DNA from 4 places in the Nitratireductor sp. OM-1 genome. Region 3 is predicted to be linked to each of the others. Evidence: predicted binding sites of a transcription regulator. Region 3 holds the regulator's gene; each other region holds the start of a gene.

The links. Region 3 encodes LexA, which represses DNA repair genes until DNA is damaged. Its sites were predicted from a motif close to TGTTCNNNNTGTGTTCNG; they were not measured.
Region 1: DEJ54_RS15935 (DNA polymerase IV) is a predicted target of LexA. The motif match lies at 5,767-5,784, and genes of this name have one in related genera.
Region 2: uvrA (excinuclease ABC subunit UvrA) is a predicted target of LexA. The motif match lies at 3,909-3,926, and genes of this name have one in related genera.
Region 4: recA (recombinase RecA) is a predicted target of LexA. The motif match lies at 2,829-2,846, and genes of this name have one in related genera.

What each region holds. Positions count from the first base shown of each region.
Region 1 covers NZ_CP029208.1:3,313,305-3,321,130, forward strand. The annotation lists gene DEJ54_RS15905 (TonB-dependent receptor domain-containing protein) at 1-1,585, opposite strand, end outside; gene DEJ54_RS15910 (PleD family two-component system response regulator) at 1,958-3,322, opposite strand; gene DEJ54_RS15915 (response regulator) at 3,365-3,736, opposite strand; gene DEJ54_RS15920 (DUF3572 domain-containing protein) at 3,962-4,246, shown strand; gene DEJ54_RS15925 (hypothetical protein) at 4,268-4,921, shown strand; gene DEJ54_RS15930 (GNAT family N-acetyltransferase) at 5,106-5,681, opposite strand; gene DEJ54_RS15935 (DNA polymerase IV) at 5,795-7,105, shown strand; gene DEJ54_RS15940 (M48 family metallopeptidase) at 7,127-7,826, opposite strand, start outside.
Region 2 covers NZ_CP029208.1:2,974,969-2,982,794, reverse strand. The annotation lists gene trpC (indole-3-glycerol phosphate synthase TrpC) at 1-373, shown strand, start outside; gene moaC (cyclic pyranopterin monophosphate synthase MoaC) at 378-872, shown strand; gene glp (gephyrin-like molybdotransferase Glp) at 875-2,083, shown strand; gene DEJ54_RS14250 (hypothetical protein) at 2,210-2,641, opposite strand; gene DEJ54_RS14245 (single-stranded DNA-binding protein) at 2,656-3,156, opposite strand; gene uvrA (excinuclease ABC subunit UvrA) at 4,096-7,020, shown strand; gene DEJ54_RS14235 (DUF72 domain-containing protein) at 7,025-7,825, shown strand.
Region 3 covers NZ_CP029208.1:3,109,246-3,117,071, forward strand. The annotation lists gene gyrA (DNA gyrase subunit A) at 1-2,165, opposite strand, end outside; gene DEJ54_RS14865 (MarC family protein) at 2,397-3,029, shown strand; gene lexA (transcriptional repressor LexA) at 3,116-3,838, shown strand; gene DEJ54_RS14875 (NAD(P)H-hydrate dehydratase) at 3,931-5,436, opposite strand; gene DEJ54_RS14880 (P-II family nitrogen regulator) at 5,718-6,056, shown strand; gene glnA (type I glutamate--ammonia ligase) at 6,125-7,534, shown strand; gene DEJ54_RS14890 (hypothetical protein) at 7,598-7,826, opposite strand, start outside.
Region 4 covers NZ_CP029208.1:2,778,290-2,786,115, forward strand. The annotation lists gene DEJ54_RS13310 (OmpA family protein) at 42-701, shown strand; gene DEJ54_RS13315 (pseudouridine-5'-phosphate glycosidase) at 788-1,705, opposite strand; gene DEJ54_RS13320 (carbohydrate kinase family protein) at 1,719-2,669, opposite strand; gene recA (recombinase RecA) at 2,905-3,984, shown strand; gene alaS (alanine--tRNA ligase) at 4,191-6,851, shown strand; gene DEJ54_RS13335 (DedA family protein) at 6,929-7,555, opposite strand; gene DEJ54_RS13340 (hypothetical protein) at 7,552-7,826, opposite strand, start outside.

The sequences.
Region 1 (7,826 bases), 200 kb from region 3:
CCGTCACATCCGCCAGATCGTTGACGATGTAGTTTTCGATGTCGTGACTGTAATAGCCGACCTTCAGGCGCAGGCGGTCGTCGGGCAGCAGGACACCATCCCTGTGCAGATTGACGCCCACATCCCAGCCTCTGCGAACCTCCGGCTCAAGCCCCAGATTGTTCGCATAGGCCGAGCCGATGCCATCGCCAAACGGGATCATCGTCCACAGCATCTCCTGAACGGTGGGCGGGCGGGCGGTGTGCGCATAGGTGGCGTAAAGCTGCATCCAGTCGAGCGGATCGGCGGCAAGCGTCACCTTGGGCAGGAACTCACCACCGGAGCGCGAGACCTTCCGGTTGCCGCAGTCCGGCCCGCCGGGCGGACAGTCCCCCGTACCCGCACTGTATGCGGTCTGCTGCCCGGACATGTTCCAGTAATCGTAGCGCAGCCCGGCCGTCAGCGAGAAGATGTTCCAGTCCAGCGTGACATCGGAGAAGGCGCTCGCCTTCTGCATCCTACCCGGCGGGTTCGCGCCACGGCGACGCAGCACCTCGAAATCCGTGGAACCGTAGGAAAGCCCGTAATACCAGGAAAGGTCCACGCCCTCGCCCACCACGAAGCGTGACGTGTTGGCGAGGCTCGCGCCGAAGGAACGGTCCCGGGATTCACGACCGCGATAGCCGCCGCCAAACTCGGAATCGTACGTCATCTCCGTTTCGTTGTAGTAGACATTGGCCGCAAGATCGATCAGCGCCGACCCCGGATCATATGTGTAATCGAGCGTGTAGGTCTGGTTCTTCAGGCTTTGCTCGTAATTGCTGCTGGTGAAGCGGTTGTCATACCAGCGCCCGCCAAGCTTGAGCCGATGCTCGCCATTGGGTTCGAAATCGAGCTTGACCAGTCCACCCGCAGGCGCATTGGCAACCCTGTCGTAATCGGGAAACACCGCGCCATCCGCCGTTTCATAATCGTGAAAATCGGAATAGGCGAGCGCGCCGACAATGCTCACATCTCCAGTCTGACCGGGGAACATCTTGCCCCGCGCGCCGCCAGCGAGCAGACCTGACCAGCGATAACCATTGGTGCCGGCCTTGAAGCGGGTGAGCGCACCGATGTCAGCGCCCGGCTTCAGAACGTCATCCACCTCAAGCGTGCGGAAATTGGCAGCGCCGGCCAGCGTTCCCGCACCGGCCGCGCCCGAAACCGCGCCCCGCGCCACATCCACACCGGCCAGAAGCTCGGGATGCACGTAAAGCAGATTGCCCCCCGACGAACCATGCCCGCCCACATTCCGGAAGGTCTGCGGCACGCCGTCGATCATGGCGTTGACGCGGCCATAGCCGGTCAGTCCGCGAATGTTGACCTCGATCGCCGGATTGGTGCTCGGGGAATAGGTGAAGGACCCCGGAACCGAACGCACCGCCGTTCGCACATCGCCGCCGAAGCGCTCCTGCAGTGCCTGCTCATCAAGCGAGCCGACCGCCGCAGGCGTGGTGTAGACTGCTTCGCCCGAGGGCAGAAGCGTCTGGTCATCAACCACCACCAGCCGTTTCAGCCGATGGGTCCTGCCCTCACCCACGTCACCCGAAACGGCTTGCTCCACCTCTTCCTCTGCCGGTGATGCCTGCTCCTGGGCAAAGGCTGCATGCGCACATAAGAAAGAACAAGCGAAGACACTTCCCGCAAACAACCTGCGGGAATCATCGATGATCAAAGCCAACGAAACCTCCTGTCGGACTAAAGCAGAATTTCGGGCTGGCTGAACATTTGCTTGCTGGAATGTACTTTTGCTTAGCCTCGCGGCATCAGCACGTCAAACGGGCTCCCAAAACCACTGGGCAATGCCTCAGACCGCGGCAAACCGTTATCCGCCACGGAAAAAACATGATTACTACAGTCAAGTTTAAGGGCGCGAGCGCTCAAACTGCGACAGTTTTACACAATAAATTTTATCAAAAGACCGCAGCACGCCACCTCACGCGGCGGGAGCCACCACGCAATTGCGCCCTGCATTCTTGGCATCATACAGGGCCAGGTCGACACGTTTGAGCAGAGTGGCCGGGTCGTCATGCGCGCCGGCGGTGGCCACAACGCCCACACTGGTCGTCACCGCAATCGCATTCTTGCCACCGTCGACCGTGAACGGGTCGCTGGCAATGGCGACACGAAGACGCTCGGCCACGGTCTCCGCAACATCAAGCGGGGTATCCGGCATCACCACAACAAATTCCTCACCGCCAAAACGGCAGATGAGATCAATGCCACGAATGTTCTGGCGGAGCCGGTCGGCGAATTCGCGCAGCACATCGTCGCCGCCCTGATGCCCCCAGCTGTCATTGATGGCCTTGAAGCAGTCGATATCGGCCATCATCACCGAGAGAGGCCGCCCGCGCGCGGCGGACCGGGCAAGCAGCCTCGGCAGATGCGTGTCCAGATAGCGTCGGTTGTGAAGCCCCGTCAGCGGGTCGGTCACGGCCATCTGGAAGCTCTCGCTCACGCTGGAGCGCAGACGGTCATTGTAGCGTTTGCGGCGCAGCTGCGTGCGCAGGCGCGCCATGAGTTCCTGTTGATCCACCGGGCGCACGATATAGTCGTTCACGCCGAGTTCGAGAGCCCGCGCGATCATCGCATCGTCGCCCTTGTCGGCCACCAGCATGACCGGCAGAAGCCGCGTGCGATCCAGCGCCCGTAATTGTGCACACAGCCGCAGCGGATCGTAAGTCGTGTAAGCAGATGTGACGAGAATGCACTCGTAGCTGCCATCGGCGGCGCGGAACAGACCGGCCTGCGGGTCATCCTCGACATCAACCCTGTAGCCATCACGCAGCATGTTGGCGATGGTTGCAGAAGACTGCGCGTCTTCATCGATCAACAGAATGGAGGGCGCAGCACGACGCTCCTCTTCAATACCATCGTCAAAACCGGCATTGCGCGCCGTCACGGTGCGCAGGCGCAATTCATCCGTCAGCATTTTCAGCCGCACCAGACTTTTCACGCGCGTCACAAGCTGCAGATCATTGACCGGCTTCGAGAGAAAATCATCCGCACCGGCTTCAAGCCCCCTGATGCGATCCGCCGTCTCTTCAAGGGAGGTGACCATGATGACGGGAATGTGCTGCGTAGCCGGATCGGCCTTCAGCCGGCGGCACACCTCGAACCCATCGAGCTCCGGCATCATCACGTCCAAAAGCACGACATCCACCTTGCCGTCCGCGCAGATCTTCAGCGCCTCTGCGCCACTATGCGCGCAGACCACCTCGAAATACTCGGCCAGAAGCCGGCTTTCGAGCAGCTTCACATTGGAAGGGACATCATCGACGACAAGGATGCGCGCGGTCATGGTCGGCTCCTCAGATGAATACTGGAGAGGCCGGGTGCAGCATCAGGCGTCTCCGAGATAGGATTTGATCGTTTCGATGAAGCTCGGCACGGAGATCGGCTTGGAAATGTAAGCCTCGCATCCGCCCTGGCGGATCCGCTCCTCATCGCCCTTCATCGCAAAGGCCGTGACCGCGATGACCGGGATCGTGTGCAGATCGTCATCCTGCTTGAGCCATTTGGTGACTTCCAGACCGGAAACCTCCGGCAGCTGGATGTCCATCAGGATGAGGTCAGGCCGATGCTCACGCGCAAGATCAAGCGCATGCAGCCCGTCGCGCGTACGCACTGTCTCATAACCGCTTGCCTCAATGAGATCGCGAAAGAGCTTCATGTTGAGCTCATTGTCTTCGACGATCATGACTTTCTTCGACATCAAACCCCGTCCCACTCAACTCCGCCGTAACAGCAGACCGCCGGTTGCCGACCGCGATGTGCGATACACCGAAATTTCAGACGCCACCCTTGCACGATTTGATTTATGAATCGGTAATGGACGCCTGCGAATCGTAGTCTTCCAGCATAACGGCCTTGGTTTTGCGCGCAATTCACGTGTTGAAAATGCAGCAGCGGGCCAAACACCCTATATTGAGGATGAACCATGCAACGCGAGGAAGCCGAAACCATTGCCGTGTCCGCCCTGGCCTTCATTGCGGCAGACGGCGAACTTCTGCCGCGCTTCCTGTCGCTGACCGGCATCGAGGCCCACCAGATCCGCGCTGCCGCCGCCGAACCGGGTTTTCTGGCGGGTGTTCTGCAGTTCGTGCTGGCGCATGAGCCGACAGTGCTGCGCTTTTGCGAAGAAAGCGGCATCGCGCCCGAGCGGGTTGCGCGCGCGCCAGCCGCCCTGCCCCATGGCAACACATCTTACGACATTCAGCCCTGACACGATTTGGACGGCACAAACATGACGATCGATCCGGAAACCTCCCGGCAAATTGACGAATTATCGCTCAGCAGCGATCCCCTGCTGGTGCTCGATGTGGACGACGTGATCCTGGAATTCATCCGGCCGTTTCCGGAATATCTGCGCACGCGCGGCTTCGAGCTGAAGCTCGAGAGCTTCGGCCTCAACGGAAACGTCACCGACCTCGCCTCCGGAGACCGCGTGAGCAATGAAACCGTGGCGCAGCTCGTCGATGCGTTTTTCGAGGTCCAGCATGACTGGCAGGCGCTGGCCGAAGACGCCTCCGAAACCATTGCACGGCTTTCGAAAGCAAGCCAGGTGGTGCTCCTGACCGCCATGCCCCACCGCTACCGGCAGACGCGCCGCACCCTGCTCGACCAGCTGGAAATGCACTATCCGCTGCTCACGACCGAGCGCGCCAAGGGCCCGGCCATCCAGCGCCTGCGCGGCAAGCACCAGCGTCCCGTCGCCTTCGTCGACGACATGTATTACAACCTCGTCTCGGTGCGCGACACGGTGGAGGACGCGCATCTCTTCCACCTGATGGCCGACAATTCCGTGCGCACGCTGATGCCGCCGATCCCCGAGGGCGTAACGGCGGTGGAACACTGGAAAGAGGCCGGGGAGAAGATCGCCCGCTCACTGCAAATCTAGAGAAACTCCAACAAAAGTGGAAACCGGCTTTGCGGCTGGAATTATGCAAAATCAATAAGATAGCGCATTACCGGTGAACCTTTTTTCGTCAGCAACGCTCTAAAGGTTCACACCGCACCTGCCGGGCCTGGCAAAGACAACGTCGCGCCCGGCCAGAACCAAAGCGCATCACAGCATCACACGCTCAAAGCGAAAACCGCATCAGCGGCCGCCCCGCCTTGCGCTCGGCGACCGTCTGGAACCCGGCCTTTTCAAAGACCCGCGTCGACCCCACGAACAGGCCGATGGAACGCTTGTCGTTCGACCGGGTGATCGGGCAGGCTTCCAGCAGGCGCGCGCCATTTTGCCGGGCAAAATCGATACCGGCGGCAACGAGCGCGTGAGACAGTCCCTTTCGGCGCGCCGAGCTTCGCAGGAAGAAGCACGAGATCGCCCAGATTCCGTCCTCACGCTCCTCGCCCTCTTCCAGTGGCGCGGAGACACGCCCCTTGTTGTTCCATTCGGGAATGTCGGCGCGCGGCCCGATCTGCATCCAGCCATCCGCCTGCGCGCCATCCATGAGCAAGAGCCCCGGAGGCGGGCCGGCTGCAATCCGCGCCTTGATGTGATCCCTGTTGCTCTCGCGGTCGTTTTGTCGCCGCACCGCCGGTGGCAGACGAAAATGCGTGCACCAGCAACCATAACAGGCGCCCTGCCTGCCAAACAAATCCTCGAATGCCGACCACAAATCCGGCGTCAGGGGCGCGATCCGATAGTCCACCCTGACCTCTTGCAACCCGGCTTCTGGCAACCCGGCCTCCTCCATACCGCAGCTTGTGCCATGACGGCGTTTCAAGTAAGATGCATGTTCACTTTATGTTCACATGATCGATCATGCCTGTCAACGCCCTCCCGCATGGCATTTGCCGCGATTGCCTGACCCCGGCGAACACCGCATCGCGGCGTTGCCGGTCATGCGGGAGCCCGCGCATGCTCGCCCATGCCGAGCTTGACCGCCTGTCTCTCGCGCATGTCGACTGCGATGCCTTCTACGCATCGGTGGAGAAGCGGGACAACCCGGCCCTTCGCGACAGGCCCGTCATCATTGGTGGCGGCAAACGCGGTGTCGTCTCCACCGCCTGCTACATCGCCCGCATCCACGGCGTTCGCTCCGCCATGCCCATGTTCAAGGCGCTCGAAGCATGCCCCGAGGCTGTCGTGGTCAAGCCGGACATGGAGAAATATTCAAGGGTCGGCCGCCAGGTGCGCTCGATGATGGAGGCGCTCACCCCTATGGTCGAGCCGCTGTCCATCGACGAAGCCTTTCTCGATCTCGCCGGCACGGAAAAGCTGCATGGCGCGCCGGCGGCCATGGTGCTCGCCCGCTTCGCGCGGCAGGTGGAAGAGGAAATCGGCATCACCGTTTCGGTCGGCCTCTCCTACTGCAAGTTCTTGGCCAAAGTCGCTTCAGACCTGGACAAGCCGCGCGGCTTTTCCGTGATCGGTCAGGAAGAGGCCGTCAGTTTTCTTCAGAAACAACCCGTCACGCTCATCTGGGGCGTCGGCAAGGCCTTTGCCGCCACGCTCGGCAAGGATGGCATCCGCACCATCGGTCAGCTTCAAACCATGGAGCGCAACGAGCTGATGCGGCGTTACGGCACGATGGGCGACCGGCTCTATCACCTTTCGCGCGGCATGGATGAACGTGGCGTGAAACCGCGCAGTGAAGCAAAAAGCGTTTCGTCTGAAACCACGTTCAACACGGATCTGTCCCGGATGGAGGATCTGGTGCCGGTCCTGCGCGCGTTGTCCGAGCGGGTTTCCGCCCGGCTTAAGGAAGCCGACATTGCCGGCCGAACCGTCGTTCTGAAACTCAAAACCGCCGACTTCCGGCTGCGCACCCGCAACCGGCAGCTCGGAGACCCGACACGGCTCGCCGACCGCATCTTTCACACAGGGCTGGAACTCCTGAAACGGGAGGTGGACGGCACCCGCTTTCGCCTTCTTGGCATCGGTGTCAGCGACCTGACCGACGCCGGCAGGGCCGATCCGCAAGACCTTGTCGACGGGCTTTCCCACAAGCGCGCACTCGCCGAGGGAGCCATTGACAGCCTGCGCGAAAAATTCGGCAAACAGGCTGTCGAGACCGGCTATACGTTCGGGCGCTCCAAAGTTGCGCGCCCGCAGCGCGACGGCGAGGATTGAGCCAGCTGCTTGGGGCCTGCCCTACTGGCCGCGAAGCTCATCAACACGCTGCCGAACCGCGTCACGCCGATCCTTCGTATCTGGATGCGTGGAGAACCAGCCAGTCTCATCGGAACCGCCAGCGTCCTCAACCACACGGTCCAGAAGCCCCACAAAAGCCAACGGATCGCGGCCCGCCTTCGCCATCAGCCCGACACTGTAGAGATCGGCATGGGTCTCGAACTCACGCGAATAGACAAGGGTCTGCAGAGCGCTTGCCTGCACGATCACATCATCGACCAACTGGCTCGCATCACCACCGATCAGCCCCACCATGAAACCAATGCCCAGAACGCGATAGATCTGCTGCAGCGAGTGCCGCTCGCGCACATGGCCGATCTCATGGGCGATGACGCCGGCAATCTCGTCGTCAGACCGGGCAAGCCCGACCAGTTCGTCCGTAACAATGATCGTGCCGCCCGGCAGCGCCAGCGCATTCGCGCCTATCATGCCGCCCTGCCGCAGTTCCAGTCTCAGCGCGGGTCCATCATCGCCTGCGATCTGCGCCAGTTCATCGAACATGTCGTGCAGCGCCCTCTGGCGCTCTTCGGCAAGTTCCGAGGGGGAGAACACGGTGCGATCCACCGTCTCAAGCGTTCCCCGGTCCATCGCGACAATGATGGGCTGCGGCGTCACCAGCGCGGCCCCCGAAGCCAGAAGCGGGACGCCAAACCGGTAGACG
Region 2 (7,826 bases), 130 kb from region 3:
CCTGACGGATGACGAAGCCCGCGCGCTTGAAGAGACGGCGCTGGAACTGGGCATGGATTCACTGATCGAGGTGCATGACGAGCGCGAGCTGGAACGCGCGCTGGAGCTTTCCTCGACGCTGATCGGCATCAACAATCGCGACCTGCGCACCTTCGAGACAAGTCTTGAAACAAGTGAGCGGCTGGCCCCGCGTGTGCCCGAAGACCGCCTGGTGATCGGCGAGAGCGGCATCTTCACCAATGACGACTGCCGGCGGCTGGCGCGTGCGGGCATGAACACCTTCCTGGTGGGCGAAAGCCTGATGCGGCAGGATGATGTGACCGCTGCCACGCGCACGCTTCTGGGGCTCGACGCCGCCAAACTTGCGGGCTGAGCCGATGAGCGAGAAAGCGGCAGGCCTGACCCATATCGGCGCTTCCGGCGAAGCGCATATGGTCGATGTGAGCGGCAAGCAGGAAACCAGCCGGGAAGCGCTGGCGGAAGGCGCTGTGGTGATGAAGGCGGAAACGCTGGAAGCCATTCTGGCGGGCAATGCCAAGAAGGGCGACGTTCTGGCAACCGCGCGTATCGCAGGCATCATGGCCGCCAAGAAGACGCATGATCTCATTCCCCTTTGCCACCCGCTGGCGCTCTCGAAAGTGGTGGTGGACATCGAGCCCGACCACGAACTGCCGGGGCTCAGGGTGACGGCGCGTGTGCGCGTGACGGGACAGACGGGCGTGGAGATGGAGGCGCTTACCGCTGCCTCGGTCGCCTGCCTGACGATCTATGACATGGCCAAGGCGCTGGACAAGGGCATGGTGCTCGACGGCATCCGCCTTCTTGAGAAGACGGGTGGAAAATCCGGCGACTGGCGCGTAGCGGAGAACTGACCATGAGCCTTTTGCCGGTGGATGAAGCGCTGGAGCGCATTCTCGAGGGCGTGAAAGCACTACCCGGCGAAACGGTGTCCATTGAAGAAGCCGACGATCGGGTTCTGGCAGCACCGCTCGCCGCCACCCGCACACAGCCGCCCTTCGACGCTTCGGCCATGGACGGCTATGCCGTTCGCGCCGCCAATGTGGCGACGCCGCGCGCAATGCCGCTGAAGCTTATTGGAGAATCTGCCGCGGGCAGCCGGTATCACGGCGCAGTGGCCGACGGCGAGGCCGTGCGGATCTTCACCGGCGCGCCGGTGCCCGAGGGTGCGGACACGATACTCATTCAGGAAAATGCGGATATTCTGGACGATGGCCGGATCGAGGCGACCGATACCGTCGCTGCCGGACGCCATATCCGCCGCGCAGGGCTCGATTTTCAAAAGGGCGACAGCGTTCTCGAACAGGGACGACGGCTCGGACCTGCGGGAATAGGCCTGGCGGCTGCGGCAGGCCATGCAACGCTTGATGTGACGCAGCGCCCGCTGGTGGCGGTGATCGCCACGGGCGACGAGCTGGTGCGGCCGGGCAAGCCCTGTGGCCCGGACCAGATCGTTGCATCCAACGGCTTTGCCATCGGCGCTCTGGCGCGCAGGGAAGGCGCGCGCATTCTCGATCTCGGCATCATCCCCGACGACAGCGCGGCGATCTCCGACGCGGTGCGCAGTGCCGCTGCCGCCGGTGCGCATGTTCTGGTGACGCTTGGCGGCGCTTCGGTCGGTGCGCGCGATCTGGTGCGGCAAGCGCTGCTCGATGCGGGCATGTCGCTTGATTTCTGGAAAATCGCCATGCGCCCCGGCAAACCGCTGATGTTCGGGCGGCTGGGTGACATGCGTGTGCTTGGCCTGCCTGGCAACCCGGTTTCCAGCCTCGTCTGCGCGCATCTGTTTCTGCGTCCGCTTATTGCCCGGCTTGGCCAGCGCAGCTATGCGCCGGATCTGCGCTCGGCTGTTCTGGCAAAGGCGCTGCGGGCAAACGATGAACGTCGCGACTATGTTCGCGCCTCGGTGGCGCCTGGCTCCGAAGGGCTGATCGCCACGCCGTTCACGCTGCAGGATTCCTCCATGCTGACCACGCTGGCCGCATCCAATGCACTGATCGTGCGCGAGCCCGGCTCGCCGGCAGCTGAAGAAGGCGATCGCTGCCGTGTTCTGATGCTCGGGTGAGTGCTTCGCACCCGACGGTTACAGCCAGAGGTGCTGAGAACTCCGGTGGATCGTCGCCAGCACACCGATCCAACCCGGCTTGCCATTCTGCACGATGTCAGCCCGCTGCGCTTAAGAGAGCAGGCATTAACCGCCATCGCCTTCGCGCCCGGGGATTGCGACGCGCATGATGCGACCGCCAAGCCCGTGCACGGTGTCGTGCGCACGCACAGTCACATGACCGAGCCCCCCTGGCAGCGCGACACCTGAAAGGCTGCGCGTAAAAGGCTGTTCATTCACATGTGGGTGGAGAAGCGTTCGGGAGGCGATGACCCTGCCAGCGTCATCCAGCACATCCCAGCGGTCTGCATAGTGATCCCAGCCCTCGTCCCCATGCTCGACCGTCACGTCGAAGCGATGGGCTCCATCACCGTCAGCAATGATTTCGACCGCGACAACATCCGCTTCACCGGCACTCACCGGCGATGGCGCAAGGGCCGTCGCCACCGCAAAAAAGAAAAGCCCGGCAGGCCTGCTCAGACACGGTGCGGTCGAAGCGGCTCTGCCGGGCTTTTTCATGCGATTGTTCCGCCTCAGAACGGAATTTCGTCGTCGAGGTTCTGCGAGTAACCGCCACCGCCGCCACCGCTGCTGCCACCGGTATCGGCGGGACCGGACTGGCCGAAATCGGAGCTGCGACCACCGCCGCCGCCATAACCGACCTGGTTGTCACCGCCCTGCCCGCGCGTGTCGAGCATCTGCAGTTCGCCACGGAACTTCTGCAGAACGATTTCCGTCGTGTAGCGGTCCTGACCGTTCTGGTCGGTCCATTTGCGCGTCTGGAGCTGGCCCTCGACGTAAACCTTGGCGCCCTTCTTCAGATACTGTTCCGCCACCTTGGCAAGATTGTCGTTGAAGATCACGACATTGTGCCACTCGGTGCGCTCGCGCCGCTCGCCGGACTGGCGATCACGCCAGGTTTCCGAGGTCGCGATGCGGATGTTGACCACCGGATCACCGGAGTTGAGCCGGCGGATTTCCGGGTCTGCACCCAGATTTCCCACCAGAATGACCTTGTTGACGCTGCCCGCCATAACGCTTCTCCACGCTTATCCGAAATCTGCCGCGCACTTTATCGCAAGCAGGGCTGGCGCGCGCTCTCCCGCTGCCCCTGCTCCGGTCTCGTCCACAGCTCATTTGTTCCTCTTATGTTCGCACCTGACGGAATGCCTGTCAATGAGCCCCTTCCGGGGAGCGCAGAAAGGCGCAACAGAAACAGGAAAAGCCCCGCCGCTATTCTTCAAGCGCGCGGGGCTTCGGGTCTTCTGACCCTCCGTACCGGGAGTGGTTTACCGGTAATCATCAGGCAGGACGGGTTTCACCGTCCCTGTCTTCAAAGAGATTAGATTTTCGTGGGGCAGCCAGCCGCCAGCGTTGTCGTGCCTGCCGACGAAAAAGGTTCTGCGGTGCAGTGCCCTCAATCGCCATGGACCGCGTCGGGAACGCAAGATCGTACGAGACGGTAATGCGCTCAGGACCGATCAGCCAGCTGTGGCTTCGCGCGAGAGGCGAAGCCCGATAAATCGGTCAGGTGGAGTCATGCCTCCCTCCTTCTTCGCGTTACGAGGCTTTGCTCGGTGTCAGCGTGCTCAAGCAACCATGCGCGCCCGAAGCGCCCACCGGCGCGGTTTCAAGGGCGGCCAACAGCCACGAGCACTGACGAAAATGATACTGCGCCTTTGGTTAATGGCGGTCAAGGCGATGCGGCGGCGCAGGCGAAAATGTGATCTTCTGTAACGGATGCTCACGAGAGCCAGCCCGGCGCAGGATGATCGTGTCAGGAGCGTGTTCGATATTTGTTCTTTTCCCTTGCTCTTTTTTTTAAAACGAGGGACAACCCCCGCAACGTCGAAACGCCCTCGTCTGTCAGCGGGCCGCGCGGCCCATCGACATTTGCGGCGCGTTTCCTACATGAAGCATGGTCCGGCATGCTGCCGGCCACACCAGATAAATGAGACAGGCAGCGACGGGGCATGCCAGAACACAAGTCCATCACCATTCGCGGCGCGCGCGAGCACAATCTCAAGAATGTCGATCTCGACCTTCCGCGCGAAAAGCTGATCGTCATGACCGGCCTGTCGGGCTCGGGCAAGTCTTCGCTCGCCTTCGACACGATCTATGCCGAAGGTCAGCGGCGCTATGTCGAAAGCCTTTCGGCCTATGCGCGCCAGTTCCTGGAAATGATGCAGAAGCCGGATGTCGACCAGATCGACGGGCTTTCGCCAGCCATTTCCATCGAGCAGAAGACCACGTCGAAGAATCCCCGCTCCACCGTCGGCACGGTGACGGAGATCTACGACTATATGCGCCTTCTCTTCGCGCGTGTGGGCGTGCCCTATTCGCCGGCGACCGGCCTTCCCATCGAGAGCCAGACCGTGAGCCAGATGGTGGACCGGGTGATGGCGCTGGAGGAAGGCACACGCCTTTACATTCTCGCCCCCATCGTGCGTGGGCGCAAAGGCGAGTACCGCAAAGAGATGGCGGAGCTTCAGAAAAAGGGCTTTCAGCGCGTGAAGGTGGACGGCGTCTTCTACGAGATCGCCGATGTGCCCGCGCTCGACAAGAAGTACAAGCACGACATCGATGTGGTGGTGGACCGCGTCGTGGTGCGCGCCGATCTGGCGACACGCCTGGCGGATTCGCTTGAAACCTGCCTGAAGCTCGCCGAGGGGCTGGCTGTCGCTGAGTTTGCCGACAAGCCTCTTTCAGAAGGCGCGACCGCCAAGGGCGGCGGCGCAAACAAATCGAAGAACGAGACGCATGAGCGCATCGTTTTCTCCGAGAAATTCGCCTGTCCGGTCTCCGGCTTCACCATTCCGGAGATCGAGCCGCGTCTCTTCTCGTTCAACAATCCGGCCGGCGCCTGCCCCACCTGTGACGGTCTGGGTAGCCAGCGCGCCATCGACCCCAATCTCGTGGTGCCGGACGACAATGCGATCCTGCGCGAAGGCGCCATCGCGCCCTGGGCCAAATCCACTTCGCCCTACTATCTGCAGACGCTGGAAGCGCTTGGCCGCGAATTTGGCTTCAAGGTGGGCGACCGCTGGCGCGATCTGCCGGACGATGGCAAGGACGCGATCCTGAACGGCACCGGCGATAGGAAAATCGTCTTCGACTACGATGACGGCCTGCGCAGCTACCGCACCACCAAGCCTTTCGAGGGTGTCGTGGTCAATCTTCAGCGGCGCTGGAAAGAGACGGAATCGGCCTGGATGCGCGAGGAGATCGAGCGCTACATGTCGGCCCATCCCTGCCCCGCCTGTGATGGTCACCGGCTGAAGCCCGAAGCGCTCGCCGTCAAGATCGACGGTCTGCATATCGGCCAGGTCACGGGCATGTCGATCAGCAAGGCCGGCGCATGGTTCGAGGAACTGCCGGAGCATCTGAACGACAAGCAGAACGAAATCGCGGTGCGCATCCTCAAGGAGATCCGCGAGCGGCTGCGCTTCCTCAACGATGTCGGGCTGGAATATCTGACCCTGTCGCGCAATTCGGGCACGCTGTCGGGCGGCGAAAGCCAGCGCATTCGTCTGGCCTCGCAGATCGGCTCCGGTCTGACGGGCGTGCTCTATGTTCTGGACGAACCCTCCATTGGCCTGCACCAGCGCGACAATGACCGCCTGCTGGCGACGCTCAGACATCTGCGCGATCTCGGCAACACGGTGATCGTGGTGGAACACGACGAGGACGCCATTCTGACCGCCGACTATGTGGTCGATATCGGCCCGGCAGCCGGTGTTCATGGCGGACAGATCATCGCCGAAGGCACGCCGCAGGAAATCATGGCCAATCCGGCCTCGGTCACCGGCAAATATCTCACCGGCGAGATGGCAATCCCGATGCCGGAGCAGCGCCGTGAAATCTCCAAGAAGCGGCGCATTCGCGTCGTGGGCGCGCGCGGCAACAATCTGAAAAACGTGACGGCGGATGTGCCGCTTGGCACGTTTGCCTGCGTCACCGGCGTTTCTGGCGGCGGAAAGTCCACGCTTCTGATCGAGACGCTGTTCAAGGCCGCGTCGCGCCGCATCATGGGGTCGCGCGAACAACCGGCCGATCACGACCGGCTCGAAGGGCTTGAGCATCTCGACAAGGTCATCGATATCGACCAGTCGCCCATCGGCCGCACGCCGCGCTCCAACCCGGCCACCTATACGGGCGCGTTCACACCGATCCGCGACTGGTTCGCAGGCCTGCCCGAGGCCAAGGCGCGCGGCTATCAGCCGGGTCGCTTCTCCTTCAATGTGAAGGGCGGGCGCTGCGAGGCCTGTCAGGGCGATGGCGTCATCAAGATCGAGATGCACTTCCTGCCGGATGTCTATGTGACCTGCGACGTCTGCCACGGCAAGCGCTACAACCGCGAGACGCTCGACGTCACCTTCAAGGGCAAGTCGATTGCCGACGTACTCGAGATGACGGTGGATGAAGGCGTGGAGTTCTTCTCCGCCGTTCCGGCCGTGCGCGACAAGCTCGTCACGCTCTCGCGCGTGGGGCTCGGCTATATCCATATCGGCCAGCAGGCGACCACACTCTCCGGCGGTGAGGCGCAGCGCATCAAGCTCGCCAAGGAACTCTCCAAGCGGGCAACCGGGCGCACGCTCTACATTCTGGACGAGCCGACCACGGGTCTGCATTTCCACGATGTGGCCAAGCTGCTCGAAGTGCTGCATGAGCTGGTGGACCAGGGCAACACGGTGGTGGTGATCGAGCACAATCTCGAAGTCATCAAGACCGCCGACTGGGTGCTGGACCTGGGCCCCGAAGGCGGTGATGGCGGCGGCGAGCTCGTGGCCTGCGGCTCCATCGACGATGTGATGGCCGAGCCGCGCAGCTACACCGGCAAATTCCTGAAAGAACTTCTGGAGCGCCGGCCAGCCGGCAAGGCCCAGGCAGCGGAGTAAGACGATGAGCGCAGGCACCATTCGCGCCGGCATGGGCGGCTGGACGTTTCAGCCCTGGGAAGGCACATTCTATCCCGACGACCTTCCAAAGAAGCGGCAGCTCGAATATGCGGCGCGACAGGTGCCGACCATCGAGGTGAACGGTACCTATTACGGCAGCCAGAAGCCGGCCACCTATGCCAAATGGGCGGATGAGGCCCCGGATGGTTTTGTCTTTTCACTCAAAGGGAACCGCTTCGTGACGAACCGCAAGGTTCTTTCGGAAGCCTCTGCTTCTCTTGAGAAATTTCTGGGTTCCGGCATCACGGAAATGGGTGACAAACTCGGCCCGCTCGTCTGGCAGTTCGCGCCAACGAAGAAGTTCGACCCGGAAGATTTCGAAGGGTTCCTGAAACTGTTGCCGGCCGAGCGTGACGGCATCGCGCTGCGGCACGTTCTTGAAGTGCGGCACGATTCCTTCTGCACGTCTGAATTCCCGCAGCTGGTTCGCAAATATGGCGCGGCCATCTGCTACGCCCACCACAACACCTATCCCGAGATTGCCGATGTGACGGGTAACTTCGTCTATGCGCGCCTCCAGCGTGGCGAGGACGATGTGCCCACGGCCTATCCGCCCGCCGAACTGGAGAACTGGGCCAGACGCGCAGAGCAATGGGCCGAAGGCGGACAGCCAGACGATTTGCCGATTGTTGACCCCGGCTTCACGGCGGAGAAGAAGCCGCGTGATGTGTTCGTCTACTTCATTCATGAAGGAAAGATCCGCGCACCGCACGCTGCAAAAGCCTTCATGGGCCTTGTCGGCTGAT
Region 3 (7,826 bases):
GAGTTGCGTCCGGCAAAGACGCGCACATCGGTGACGCAGAAGCGGATACACTGCCCCGAAGCCGCCGTCAGCAGAACGTCGTCGTCTTCGGTACAGGTGAAGACGCCGAGGATCTCGTCGCTCGGATCATCCAGCTTCATGGCGATCTTGCCATTGCGGTTGACCTGAACGAAATCCGACAGCTTGTTGCGCCGCACCGTGCCGCGCGTGGTGGCGAACATGACGTCCAGCGCGCCCCAGCTCTCTTCATCCTCCGGAAGCGGCATGATCGTGGTGATGCTCTCGCCCTCTTCGAGCGGCAGCATGTTGCGCAGGAACTTGCCAACCGATTGCGGCGTACCGACCGGCAGACGCCAGACCTTCTCCTTGTAGACAATGCCACGCGAGGAGAAGAACAGGATCGGCGTGTGGGTGTTGGCGACGAAGAGCTGGGTGACGAAATCCTCGTCCTTGGTCGACATGCCCGAGCGGCCCTTGCCGCCACGCGCCTGCGCCCGGTAGATCGAAAGCGGCACGCGCTTGATGTAGCCCTTGCGCGTGACCGTAACAACCATGTCCTCACGCTGGATCAGATCCTCATCGTCGAGATCTGCGCCACCTTCGGTGATCTCGGTGCGGCGCGGCGTGCCGAACTCGTCGCGCACGCCGATGAGCTCGTCCTTGACGATCTGCTGAATGCGGGCGCGCGAAGACAGGATCTCGAGGAAATCCGCAATCTCCACACCGATCTTGTTCAATTCGTCGGCAATCTCGTCGCGTCCGAGCGCGGTCAGGCGCTGGAGACGCAGCTCGAGGATCGAACGCGCCTGTTCTTCGGACAGATTGTAGGTGCCATCCTCATTGATGCGGTGACGCGGATCGTCGATCAGCAGGATCAGCGCTTCCACATCGGAGGCCGGCCAGCGGCGCTCCATCAACTGTTCGCGCGCGGTCTGCGGATCGGGCGCGTGACGGATGAGCTTGATCACCTCGTCGATATTGGCAACGGCAATCGCCAGGCCGACGAGGACGTGCGCGCGCTCGCGCGCCTTGCGCAGCAGGTACTTGGTGCGCCGGCTGACCACTTCCTCGCGGAAGTAGACAAAGGCCTGGAGCAGATCAAGAAGGTTCATCTGTTCCGGCTTGCCGCCGTTGAGCGCCACCATGTTGGCGCCAAAGGAGGTCTGAAGCGGCGTGAAGCGATAAAGCTGGTTCAGCACCACATCGGCCACGGCGTCGCGCTTCAGCTCGACCACGACGCGGTAACCCTGACGGTCACTCTCGTCGCGAATGTCGGAAATGCCTTCAATGCGCTTGTCGCGGACCAGCTCGGCCATCTTTTCGATCATCGACGCCTTGTTCACCTGATAGGGAACTTCGGTGATGATGATGGCTTCGCGATCATTGCGCGCCGGCTCGATCGAGACCTTGCCGCGCATGAGGATCGAGCCGCGGCCCGTCTCATAGGCGCTGCGAATGCCCGAACGGCCGAGAATCAGGCCGCCGGTCGGGAAATCGGGACCGGGAATGATCTCCTGCAACTGCGGCAGGCCGAGTGCGGGGTTCTCGATCAGCGCCACGCAGCCATTGATGACTTCGACCAGATTGTGCGGCGGAATATTTGTCGCCATGCCGACGGCGATACCACCCGAACCATTGACCAGAAGGTTCGGATAGCGCGCCGGAAGCACGCGCGGCTCGCTGGAGGAGCCGTCATAGGTGTCCTGAAAATCGACCGTGTCCTTGTCGATGTCTTCCAGAAGCTCATGCGCGCCCTTGGTGAGACGCGACTCGGTGTAACGCATTGCCGCCGGCGGATCGCCGTCGATGGAGCCGAAATTGCCCTGCCCGTCGACCAGCGGCAGGCGCATGGACCAGTTCTGCGCCATACGCACCAGGGCGTCGTAGATGGCGGCATCGCCGTGCGGGTGATACTTACCCATCACGTCGGCAACAGGACGGGCCGATTTCACATATTTGCGGTTCCAGTGGTAACCGCTCTCATGGGATGCATAGAGAATGCGCCGATGCACCGGCTTCAGACCATCGCGTGCATCCGGCAGGGCGCGGCTCACGATCACGCTCATCGCATAATCGAGATAAGAGCGCTGCATCTCCTCGACAATGGAAATCGGCTCGATTTCGTCGGGCTCGCCCGATCCGTTCGGCGTCGTCTGGTCAGTCAAAACGTGTCACATTCTTAATGAGGAATCACATACTCTTTATATATGAGCCGTCAGCGATTCTCCAATTGAGCATCCGTTTTTGATGACGGAAATCCAACGCAATTTCAGGCGCATACGAACCTCCTGGGGATGAGCGCCTTGACAAATTGTCGCAGGAAGCGAGCCTGCGTGAAGAATGAGGGCTTTTCCCTCGCATCCAAGCTGGGCTAGAGAGGCCGCAAGGAGAACCCGATGCCTGGTTACGATACCGTTTTCAACGCCTTCGTCACATTGCTGGTAACCGTCGACCCGCCAGGGCTTGCGCCGCTCTTTCTGGCGCTGACAGCAGGCATGAACCGCTCGGAGCGCAATCAGGTGGCCGTGCGCGCAGCCATCATCGGATTCGCCGTTCTGGCCCTGTTCGGCGTCGCTGGCAGCGTCATTCTGGCCGTGTTCGGCATCACGCTTCCCGCCTTCCGCGTGGCGGGCGGCCTGCTTCTGTTCTTCATCGCCTTTGAGATGATCTTCGAGCGCCGCCAGGAGCGCCATGAGAAGAGCGCCGAGCGCGCGATCACGCGCGACATGATCCGCAACATCGCCGCCTTCCCGCTGGCCATTCCGCTGATCGCGGGTCCCGGCGCCATCTCGGCAACCGTGCTTCTTTCGGGCGAGTTCAATTCGATCCTTGGCACCATCGCGCTGCTCGGCATCCTGCTTGGAACAATCCTCCTCACCTATGCCGTTTTCACGCTGGCGGAGCGCGTGGACCGCTTTCTGGGCGAAACGGGACGCTCCATCCTGACGCGCCTCCTGGGCGTCATTCTGGCAGCCCTCGCGGTCCAGTTCGTGGCAGACGGAGCCAAGGCGCTTTTCGCCGCGCCATAAGCGCTGCAACCGGACGGTTGCGGAACACAACTGGAACATATAGAGTATGTTCTGGTTTTGTTTTTAACTGATTCTCGGTGGCGCCCATGCTGACCCGCAAGCAGCACGAACTTCTTCTGTTCATCCATGAACGACTGAAGGAGACCGGAATCCCGCCCTCCTTCGATGAAATGAAGGAGGCGCTCGACCTCGCCTCCAAGTCCGGCATTCACCGGCTGATCACGGCTCTGGAGGAGCGCGGCTTCATTCGCCGGCTCCCGAACAGGGCGCGTGCGCTGGAGGTTCTGCGGCTTCCCGATTCCATCGCGCCCGGCCTCAATTCCGCCGCGCGCGGCTTTTCGCCAAGCGTCATCGAGGGCAGCCTCGGCAAGACGCCCGCGCCAGCGGCCTCCAAGCCTGCCGCCAGCAATGATGACGCGCTTTCCGGCGTCGTCTCCGTGCCTGTCATGGGCCGCATCGCTGCCGGTGTCCCCATCGACGCCATTCAGCACCAGACCCATTCCATCGCGGTTCCGCCGGACATGCTGACCGGTGGCGATCACTACGCGCTTGAGGTCAAGGGCGACTCGATGATCGATGCGGGCATTTTCGATGGCGACACGGTGATCATCCGCGAGACGCAGACCGCCAATCCCGGCGAGATCGTCGTGGCGCTGGTGGATCAGGAAGAGGCAACGCTGAAGCGCTTCCGCCGCAAGGGCGCATCGATTGCCCTTGAAGCGGCCAATCCGGCTTACGAAACCCGTATCTTCGGCCCCGACCGCGTCAAGGTGCAGGGTCGCCTCGTCGGCCTGATGCGCCGCTACTGAGTTTAAGACTATCCGGGGCGGCTTCAGGCATGCCCCGGCTCCGATGCCATCCGGCATCCAGAATGCGCGCTCTTTTCAAGCTCCGCGTCGGTTCAGCTAACATCGTCCGGGAAGAGCGCCTGGAAGACATGCGGAAGCATCTCGGGCAGATCCTCCGCAATCAGGCCCCGGCCGAACATCCCGCCAGCCTCTGCATGCAGCCACACGCCGGCCGATGCCGCCTCGAAGACCGGCATGCCCTGCGCCAGAAGGCTGGCCACAATCCCGCACAGAACATCGCCAGAGCCCGCCGTCGCCAGGAAACGCGATCCGTTGGTGTTGATCGCGGCGCGCCCGTCCGGGCAGGCGACGACCGTGTCCGCCCCCTTCAGGATGATCACCGCTCCTGAGCGCTCTGCCGCTGCGCGCGCACGCTCCACCTTGGACATGGAAGCGTCAGCCGCAAGGTCGCCAAAGAGCCGCGCGAACTCTCCTTCATGCGGCGTCAGCACGGTCGCTATGACGGAACTTCTCACGGCCTCGAAGAGCGTATCGGGCGTATCGGCAAAGGCGGTGATGGCGTCGGCATCCAGCACCAGCCCTTTCAGCCCTTCATCGCGCTCCAGAAAGCCCAGCGCGAAGCTGCGCGTGCGCTCGCCTGTACCGGCTGCCGGACCGAGAACGGCGGCTGTCGGTTTTCGCTCATCGAGGAAGGCGATGAGTTCATCCACCGCCTCCGCCTTGCGCAGCATGATCGAGGTCAGGTGCATCGCGTTCACCGACAGGGCGTTTGCAGGCGAAAGCACCGTCACGGCCCCTGCCCCGGCGCGCGCCGCGCCACGCGCGGCAAGCCGCGCTGCACCAGTGGATGCGCCACCGCCCGAAACGACGGCCACATGACCACGCACATATTTATGCGCATCGATCTCCACCGCCGGCACGCCGTCGCGCCAGAGCGCCGGACCATTCTCCCAGAGGGCGATATCCATTGATGCAAGCGCCATCTCGGCAATGCCGATATCGGCCACGACCAGCTCGCCGCACAGGCGTCGACCGGGCATGAGCAGATGCCCCGGCTTTTTGCGGAAAAACGTGACGGTCAGGTCCGCATCGAAGCAGCTTCCCAGCGGTTTGCCCGTGAGCCCCGAAAGACCGGACGGAAGATCGACGGCAACCACCGGGACGCCCGCAGCAGCAACCCGCTCGATGAGTTCGGCCTCGATGCCCTCAACTGGCTTTGAAAGCCCGGCGCCATAGAGCGCGTCAACCACCAGCCAGCCGGTCTCGGGGCGAAAATCGGCCAGCGCCTCGGGCGTTACAAAACAGTCTTCACGCGCCCTGGCGGCATCGCTGTCTTCCTGCGGCGCAGCATCGGCGAACAGGCGAACATTGACGCCGCGCTCGGCCAGAAGCCGCGCAATGACATAGCCGTCCCCCCCATTGTTGCCCGGTCCGCATAAAACCGCGACGCCGGCAGCGCCGGAAAACCGCTCGAGGATCAGATCGGCCACCGCCGCGCCGGCATTGCGCATCAGCCCGTACCCGTCATGAGGGCCGGCTGTGATGGCCGCGCGATCCACATTGCCCATTTCTTCAGGTGTCAGAACAACCATACGCATAACAAGCTGCCGCTTTCTTCGGCTCATTGCATATTTTTTAAGCAAGTCTCAAACTGCGAACCGCACCGCATGGTTCCCATCTTGCTATCCGGGGGCGCTCGCCTAGCATGCCAAAGCCGGAGAAAACCGCGTCGCGCCAATTCTCAAGACGCAGAATGCAGCGTTTGGCACGCAACATGCAAGGCTCTGTCACGAGTTGGCATGTTTCGTGCTTCAACCGAACCGGAGCAATAAGGGATGCGGACCATCCGTCCCTGAACCCATTTGGAGGCCACCGAGGCATGAAAAAGGTCGAAGCGATCATCAAACCCTTCAAGCTAGATGAGGTGAAGGAGGCCCTTCAGGAAATCGGCCTTCAGGGCATCACTGTCATCGAGGCGAAGGGTTTCGGACGCCAGAAAGGCCACACCGAGCTCTATCGCGGGGCGGAATATGTCGTCGACTTCCTCCCCAAGGTGAAGATCGAGGTCGTCCTGCCGGACGAAACCGTCGACGCCGCCATCGAGGCGATCCGCAAGGCAGCCCAGACAGGCCGCATCGGCGACGGCAAGATCTTCGTCACCAATGTTGAAGAGGTCATCCGCATCCGCACCGGCGAGACCGGCGCAGACGCAGTCTGACCCAAATCAGTAGTTCCCGGACCATGTCCGGATCATCAGGCAAGCTCATCGCAAACAGGAAAGCGAATATGACCACAGCACAAGACATCATGAAGCAGATCAAGGAAAACGACGTAAAGTTCGTCGATCTTCGCTTCACGGATCCAAGAGGCAAGCTTCACCATGTCACGATGGATGTCACGGCAGTGGATGAGGACATGTTCGCCGATGGCGTCATGTTCGACGGCTCGTCCATTGCCGGCTGGAAGGCGATCAACGAGTCCGACATGGTTCTGATGCCGGAGCCCGACACGGCGCATATGGACCCCTTCTTCGCCCAGTCCACGATGGCCATCGTCTGCGACATTCTCGACCCGATCTCCGGCGAGGCCTACAACCGTGACCCGCGCGGCACCGCCAAGAAGGCAGAAGCCTTCCTCAAGGCCGAAGGCTTTGGCGACACCGTCTATGTGGGCCCGGAGCCGGAATTCTTCGTCTTTGACGACGTGAAGTACAAGGCCGATCCCTACAACACCGGCTTCAAGCTCGACTGCAGCGAACTGCCGTCCAACGACGACGCCGACTACGAGACCGGCAATCTGGGCCACCGTCCGCGCATGAAGGGCGGCTATTTCCCGGTTCCGCCGATCGACTCCGCGCAGGACATGCGCTCCGAGATGCTCACGGTCCTGTCCGAAATGGGCGTGATCGTTGAAAAGCACCACCACGAGGTGGGTGCTGCGCAGCACGAGCTCGGCATCAAGTTCGAGACGCTCCTGAAGAGCGCCGACAGCGTTCAGAAGTTCAAATACGGCGTTCACCAGGTCGCCAATGCCTATGGCAAGACCGCAACCTTCATGCCGAAGCCGATCTATGGCGACAACGGATCGGGCATGCACGTCCACCAGTCGATCTGGAAAGACGGCAAACCGACCTTTGCCGGCAATGAATATGCCGGTCTGTCCGAGAGCTGCCTCTACTATATCGGCGGCGTCATCAAGCACGCCAAGGCGATCAACGCCTTCACCAACCCGATCACCAACTCCTACAAGCGTCTGGTGCCCGGTTTTGAAGCCCCGGTCCTGCTCGCCTATTCGGCCCGCAACCGTTCGGCATCCTGCCGCATTCCTTTCGGCTCCTCGCCGAAGGCAAAGCGCGTCGAGGTTCGCTTCCCCGATCCGGGCGCAAACCCCTACCTCGCATTCGCAGCGCTGCTGATGGCCGGCCTCGACGGCATCAAGAACAAGATCCATCCCGGCCAGGCCATGGACAAGGATCTCTACGATCTGCCGCCGAAGGAGCTCAAGAAGGTCCCGACCGTCTGCGGTTCGCTGCGCGAAGCCCTCATGGCGCTCGACAAGGACCGCGGCTTCCTGAAGGCCGGCGGCGTGTTCGACGACGATCAGATCGACGCCTATATCGAGCTGAAGATGTCGGAAGTGCTGCGTTACGAGATGACGCCGCACCCGGTCGAGTTCGACATGTACTATTCCGTTTGATCGCTACTGTTGGGGCGATCAGGGCTCCGTCGTCGGACGGGGCCCTTTTTTATTGCGGCGTGCTCAAGTGACCGACTGCGCCCGCCAGTCCTGCGCCAGTTCAGGAAGCTCTGCGCGTTCGCGGAACGAGCGCGTCACTTCACCGAAGGCGAAGCGGATCGAGTTCTCCACGATCTCACGGTCATACCGCTTGAGTTCGTCAGCAATCGGCGCCCATTTGAAAAGCGCCTTTGGGCTTTCGGTAAAGCAATCTGCGGCCAGCGCCGCATTCTGCCAGTGAACATCCGCAATA
Region 4 (7,826 bases), 330 kb from region 3:
GATTCATGTCGCTGCTTTCCATTCAAGTGAGGATACTGACCATGTTGAAGAAATCCATCGCTGTTGCGCTCGTGGCGGGCTTTGCCGCCGGCTGCGTGACCAGCACAGACCCGTATACCGGTCAGCAGAAGATCTCCAACACGGCCGGCGGCGCAGGGCTCGGCGCGCTGGCGGGTGCGGGCATTGGACTTCTGGCTGGTGGCGATGACCGCCGCAATGCGCTGATCGGCGCCGGCATCGGTGCGCTCGCCGGCGGCGCCATTGGCTCCTATATGGACCAGCAGGAAGCGCAGCTTCGCGGCCAGCTTCAGGGCACGGGCGTGAGCGTCACCCGTCAGGGCGACTACATCATCCTCAACATGCCGTCGAACATCACCTTCGCAACCGATTCGTCGACCATCCAGCCGGCGTTCTACTCCACGCTGAATTCGGTGGCGCTGGTGCTCAACAAGTACAACCGCACCCTCGTCGACGTGTTCGGCTTCACCGATTCCACCGGCAGCCCGAGCTACAACATGGACCTGTCGCAGCGTCGCGCCAGCTCAGTTGCCAGCTACCTGATCTCGCAGGGCGCGGCCAGCCAGCGCTTCGCGGTCATCGGTCGTGGCGAGAGCCAGCCGATTGCGTCCAACGCAACGCCGGAAGGCCGCGCACAGAACCGTCGCGTGGAAATCCGTCTGTCGCCGCTCACCGGCGCCTGATCGAGCACACAGCGGTCATACGCAAAAAGAAAAGCCGCCGGCGCATCGCCGGCGGCTTTTTTCGTGTCCGTTATAAGGTCGCGCGGTCAGCCGGCGGCGATGGCGGCAGCGATCCGCGCGGCAAGGCGGGCATTGTTCTTCACCAGCGCAATGTTGGTGGTGAGGCTTGCGCCATCGGTCAGCTCCAGAATGCGGGCCAGCAGGAACGGCGTCACATCCTTGCCCGAAATGCCCTTTTCGGTCGCCTCCTTCTGGGCGGTGGCGATGTATCCGGCCATCACGTCGGCAGCGATTTCCTCATCCGCCGGAACCGGGTTGGCAATCAGCATTCCGCCGTCGATGCCAAGCGCCCTGCGCGTTGCCTGGAAACGGGCAATCGCCTCGGCCGTGTCGAGCCGCAGCGGCGCGGTGTAGGGCGACTGGCGCGACCAGAAAGCCGGCATCGTGTCGGTGCCATAGGCCACGACCGGCACGCCGCGCGTCTCCAGAACCTCGAGCGTCTTTTCCGTGTCGAGAATGGCCTTGGGGCCAGCCGAAACGACGATCACCGGCGTCTGGGCCAACTCGTCCAGATCGGCGGAAATGTCGAAGCTCGTCTCCGCGCCCTTGTGAACGCCGCCAATGCCGCCGGTGGCGAAAACCGGGATGCCGGCCATCTGCGCGGCAATCATGGTCGCGGCCACCGTGGTGCCGCCGCTCTTGCCTTCGGCAATGGCGAAGGCGAGGTCGGCGCGCGACAGCTTCATCGGATCCTTGGCCTGCGCCAGCGCCTCGCGCTCATGGTCGGAAAGGCCGACCTTCAGCCGCCCGTCGATCACGGCGATGGTGGCGGGAACAGCACCTTCTTCACGGATCAGAGCCTCCACGTCGCTCGCCATCTCATTGTTGCGCGGCCACGGCATGCCATGGGTGATGATGGTGCTTTCCAGAGCCACCACCGGCTTGCCGGCGGCAAGGGCTTCGGCGACGGGCGCGTGGATGTCGATAATGTTCTTGGACTGCACGGGGGAGGCTCCTTTATGAAACTGGTTGCGGCGCGGGCACCCGCTCAAGCGCCGCATGGAAGGCGGTATCGTCGAATTCCGGCGCTGCCGAGGCGCTGGCGATCACAAGTCCGGACGCCGCGACGCCCTCGCGCACGGCCTGCGGCAAGGGCGTTCCGCGCATCAGCGCCGTCAGCGTCGCGCCGGTCAGCGCATCGCCGGCACCGGTCACGTCCACGATCTCATCGATCCGCGGCGGCGTTATCTGCCACAGCCCTTCGGGGGTGAAAATCATGACCGATCCGCCACCCCCGGTGATCACGCCGGCGCTTAGGCCAAGCGCGCGCAGCGCCTCGATGGCGCGGGGAAGGGCGGCCTCGTCATCAAGGCCTGCAAGGCTGCGCGCCTCGCGCACATTCATGAAGAGAACGGCGATCTGCGGAAAACTGGCGGTCAGCCGCCCCGCCTTTGCGGGCGAGACCGCGATGGCGTAGAGCGGCGCGCCGGCCCGGATCTCCGCAAGTCTGGCCACCGCATCTTCAGGCATGTTGGCGTCGCACAGGATCGCATCGGCCTGTTCGGCGGCATGCCGCGCCTTCGAGCGGCGCATCTGTTTGGGAAAGGCCGTATCGTAAAGCGCCATGTCCGCGAACCCGGTGATCAGCTCGCCATCATGGTCGAGGATCGCCGTATAGCTGGGCGTCGCGCGGTCGAGAAACGTGGCGGAGAGGTCCTCAAAGCCCGCATCCTCGATGGCGCGCGCCACGGCGCTGCCGGCTGCATCGCCGCCACGAAGAGACATGAGCGACACCGCAGCGCCGCGTCGGCTCGCGATGCGCGCCGCATTGAAGATGCCGCCGCCCACTTCTTCGCTCATCCGTCCGGGGTTGGATGTGGCGGGAATGTGCGGCGCATTAAGGCGTCCGCGCCGGTCCGGATGCGCGCCGCCAATGGCCAGCAGGCGAGGGGTTTTATCCGCGTTCATGGCGCTCTCCCGCGAATCGAAATGCGCCCCCGCAATCCCCTTCGCCGCCACGGCCTTCCTGAGCGGCAGAGAGGCTGTCCGGCATGTTGTTGCGCGTACAAAAATAGAACAAATCTGGTTTGTCTATGTTTTTCAATATTTTGGTGCCTATTGCAAAAGTAGAACAAAAGAGGTACAGATAATCATCGCGGATTTGGCGGAACCGCCTCCATTGACCTCGAAGGGGTGTTGTATCATGGCTCAGAATTCATTGCGGCTTGTAGAGGATAATTCGGTGGACAAAACCAAGGCTCTGGACGCGGCGCTATCGCAGATTGAACGGTCCTTCGGCAAGGGCTCGATCATGCGGCTCGGCGCCAACGATCAGGTGGTCGAGATCGAGACCATCTCCACCGGGTCTCTGGGCCTCGATATTGCTCTGGGCGTGGGCGGTCTGCCGCGCGGCCGTATTATCGAGATTTATGGCCCGGAAAGCTCCGGTAAGACGACACTCGCGCTGCACACGGTGGCCGAGGCGCAGAAGAAGGGCGGCATTTGCGGCTTCATCGACGCCGAGCATGCGCTCGATCCGGTCTATGCCCGCAAACTGGGCGTCGATCTGGAAAACCTTCTCATTTCGCAGCCCGACACGGGCGAGCAGGCGCTTGAGATCTGTGACACGCTGGTGCGCTCCGGCGCGCTCGACGTGATCGTGGTCGACTCGGTCGCCGCGCTGACGCCGCGGGCCGAAATCGAAGGCGAGATGGGCGATTCCCTGCCAGGCATGCAGGCCCGCCTGATGAGCCAGGCGCTGCGCAAGCTCACCGCTTCCATTTCGCGCTCCAAGACCATGGTCATCTTCATCAACCAGATCCGCATGAAGATCGGTGTGATGTTCGGCTCGCCCGAGACGACGACGGGCGGTAACGCGCTGAAATTCTACTCCTCGGTCCGTCTCGACATTCGCCGCATCGGCTCCGTCAAGGACCGTGACGAAGTGGTCGGCAACCAGACCCGCATCAAGGTGGTGAAGAACAAGATGGCTCCGCCCTTCAAGCAGGTCGAGTTCGACATCATGTATGGCGAGGGCGTGTCCAAGACCGGCGAGCTGGTCGACCTTGGCGTGAAGGCCGGGATCGTCGAGAAGTCGGGCGCATGGTTCTCCTACAATTCCCAGCGTCTGGGGCAGGGGCGTGAAAACGCCAAGCAGTTCCTGCGCGACAATCCCGAGGCGGCGCAGGAGATCGAGCTGGCGCTGCGCCAGAATGCCGGTCTCATCGCCGAAAAATTCCTTGAGGATGGCGGCCCCGGCGACCAGGATGGCGCTGACGATTGATAATTTGAGTGACGCCGACTGTCGGATGTGACCGTTGGCTGACTGTGAAAGACAAGACACCGCCGCTCGCCGGCGGTGTTTTTTTGTGTAAAGCCCGCATGATGTGCGCTGGCTTACGGGATTTCTGGACACGTCCCGGTGCTGGCGTTAAAAGGCGGACTTCTATTCCCCGCACCCTTGGACGGGCTTCTCGCAAAGGCTGAAACATGAGTGGCGTCAACGACATCCGGTCGACCTTTCTCGACTATTTCAAGAAAAACGGTCATGAGATCGTGGCCTCCGGCCCGCTCGTGCCGCGCAACGATCCGACCCTCATGTTCACCAATGCGGGCATGGTGCCGTTCAAGAACGTGTTCACCGGTCTGGAAACGCGGCCCTATGATCGCGCGGTAACGGCGCAGAAATGCGTGCGCGCCGGCGGCAAGCACAACGATCTCGACAATGTCGGCTACACGGCCCGCCATCATACCTTCTTCGAGATGATGGGCAATTTCTCCTTCGGCGACTATTTCAAGGACCGCGCCATCGAATTGGCCTGGAACCTGGTCACCAGGGAATTCGGCCTCGATGCAAAGCGCCTTCTGGTCACCGTCTACCACACGGATGACGAGGCAGCCGAGTTCTGGAAGAAGATCGCCGGCCTGCCGGATGAGCGCATCATCCGCATCGCCACCAACGACAATTTCTGGGCCATGGGCGATACCGGCCCGTGCGGTCCGTGCTCGGAAATTTTTTACGATCACGGCGAGGACATCCCCGGCGGTCCGCCCGGAAGCCCGGATGAGGATGGCGACCGCTTCATCGAGATCTGGAATCTCGTCTTCATGCAGTTCGAGCAGCTGACGCCGGAAGAGCGGGTCAACCTGCCGCGTCCGTCCATCGATACGGGCATGGGGCTTGAGCGCGTCGCAGCCGTTCTGCAGGGCGTGCATGACAATTACGACATCGACCTGTTCCGCGCGCTGATCCACGCTTCGGAAGAGGCCACCGGCGTCAAGGCGCAGGGCGCGCAGCATGCCAGCCACAAGGTCATCGCCGACCATTTGCGCGCCGCGAGCTTCCTCATTGCCGATGGCGTTCTGCCGTCCAATGAAGGCCGCGGCTATGTGCTGCGCCGCATCATGCGCCGCGCCATGCGTCACGCCCAGCTTCTCGGTTCGAAGGAGCCGCTCATGTGGCGTCTCGTGCCGGCGCTGGTGCGCGAGATGGGCCGCGCCTATCCCGAGCTGGTGCGCGGCGAGCCGCTCATCACCGAAACGCTCAAGCTCGAGGAAACCCGTTTCCGCAAGACGCTCGCGCGCGGTCTCACGCTTCTCTCCGACGCCACCAGCGACATGGACGAGGGCGACCGGCTCGATGGCGAGACCGCCTTCAAACTCTATGACACCTATGGCTTCCCGCTCGATCTGACGCAGGATGCGCTGCGCCAGCGCGGCATCCATGTCGATCTCACCGGCTTCAATGACGCGATGGAGCGTCAGAAGGCCGAGGCGCGGGCCAACTGGGCCGGTTCCGGCGAGGCCGCAACCGAGGCCGTCTGGTTCGCCGTCAAGGACAAGACCGGTGGCAGCGACTTCCTCGGCTATGAAACCGAAGAGGCCGAGGGCGTGGTTTCGGCTCTCGTGCGCGATGGGGCGATGGTCGAGCACGCCAGCGATGGCGACGAGGTGATCGTCGTCACCAACCAGACGCCGTTCTACGGTGAGTCCGGTGGCCAGGTGGGCGACACCGGCGTGATTGCCGGAGAGGGCTTCTCCATCGCCATTGGCGACACCCAGAAGAAGGGCGACGGTCTGCTGGTTCACATGGGCCGCGTCGAGGGTGGTCAGGTCAAGGTCGGCGATGTCGTCGCGCTGAAGGTCGATCACGTGCGCCGTCGCCGCGTACGCGCCAACCATTCGGCAACACATCTCCTGCACGAGGCGCTGCGCGAGGTTCTGGGCTCGCATGTGGCGCAGAAGGGCTCGCTGGTCGCGCCCGAGCGTCTGCGCTTCGACTTCTCGCACCCCAAGCCCATCACCGAGGCCGAGCTTGCCCGCGTGGAAGACATCGCAAACCGCATCGTTCTCCAGAACGCGCCGGTCGAAACGCACCTCATGGCCGTCGATGACGCCATCGAGGCTGGCGCAATGGCGCTGTTCGGCGAAAAATATGGCGACGAGGTTCGCGTCGTCTCCATGGGCACCGCGCAGGATGGCGAGAAGGAAGGCAAGACCTATTCGCTTGAACTGTGTGGCGGCACCCATGTGACGGCGACCGGAGATATCGGCCTGATCCGCATCGTCTCCGAAGGCGCGGTCGCCGCCGGTGTTCGTCGTCTCGAGGCGCTCACGGGCGAAGCTGCCCGCCATTATCTTGGCGAGCAGGAGCAGCAGCTGAAGCGCGCCGCCGGCGCGCTGAAGGTCGCGCCCGCCGATGTGCCCGCCCGTCTGGAAGCCGTGCTTGAAGAGCGCCGCAAGCTGGAGCGCGAGTTGAGCGAAGCCCGCCGCAAACTCGCCCTTGGCGGCGGTGGTTCCGCCTCGGATGGCGGCGCGGAGACGGTTGCCGGCGTTGGCTTCATGGGCCGCGTGGTCGATGGCATTTCGCCCAAGGATCTGAAGCCGCTCGCCGATGATGGCAAGGCGTCGCTGGGGTCGGGCGTCACCGTGTTCGTCGGCACGTCGGATGAAGGCAAGGCCAGCGTCGTGGTGGGCGTCACCAAGGATCTGGTCGACCGCTTCAGCGCTGTCGATCTCGTGCGCGTCGCGTCTGCCGCCATTGGCGGCAAGGGCGGCGGCGGTCGTCCCGACATGGCGCAGGCCGGTGGTCCCGATGGCTCGAAGGCCGCCGAAGCCATTGCCGCAGTCAAGGCGGCGATGGAAGGCTGATTGGCCGCCAGCTCTGAAAACACGTGAACATCAAGCGCCGCGCGTCCCGACGGATGCGCGGCGTTTTTGTATCCGGCTCAGGCGTTGCGTGTGCCGCTGGCGCTGCGCGCGCGGTGCCTTTTCACCGCCCGCCACATCAGCACGCCCAGGAGCAGCGTCACGGCGGCCGCGCCGATCAGCCAGCCCAGATTGGCCAGAAGTTCGGCAATTCCGGCGATGGAGCGGCTGAAGGCATAGCCGATCGACAGATAACCGATGATCCACACGCTTTCGCCCGCAACATCCCAGAACAGGAACTTGCCCCAGTGATAGCGCGCCAGCCCGCTGGTCAGGTTGATCCATGGCCCGAGAGGGCTCACCAGCCAGCGGCTGAAGAAAACGCCGAACCCGCCCCATCTGGCCGAAAAACGCTCCGCCCGGGCGAAGCTTCCGGTCTCGGACGTTCCGCCTTTGAACACGCGGTCCAGCAGGCTGCGTCCGCCAAAGCGCGCAACCGCATAGCTCAACTGGTCGCCGAGCACTGCGCCCGCAAGTGCCCAGGCGAAAACCTGGGTCGGCGTCAGGTCGCCATCGGCAATCAGCGCGCCCGCTGTCATCAGAAGGATCGAGGTGGGAAGCGGAACGCCAAACTGGCCAGCCGCGAGGATCACGCAGATGCCGGGCAGGCCGTAAAGCGCGAAAAGAGCAAGGATCTCCTCTGTCACTGCGCCGTTTCCCCGCCCTCGGCACGCAGTGTCTCCACAGCCTGCTCCACCTCGCGGACAAGGGCAGTGGCCGGAACCTCACGCTCCCTCGCGATCTGCGCGATGCTGCGCCGGTCATGGTTCTCCACCGAAAGGTCGAGCAGGCCGCGCAACTCCTGCGGCGGCACCTCCCATGAGCGGGCGACATAGCCAATCGTCATCCACTCCTCGACGGGCACCGAACGATGGCTCGACCAGTAGGCGTAGAAGGCGACGGTGCGCACGGCCAGAA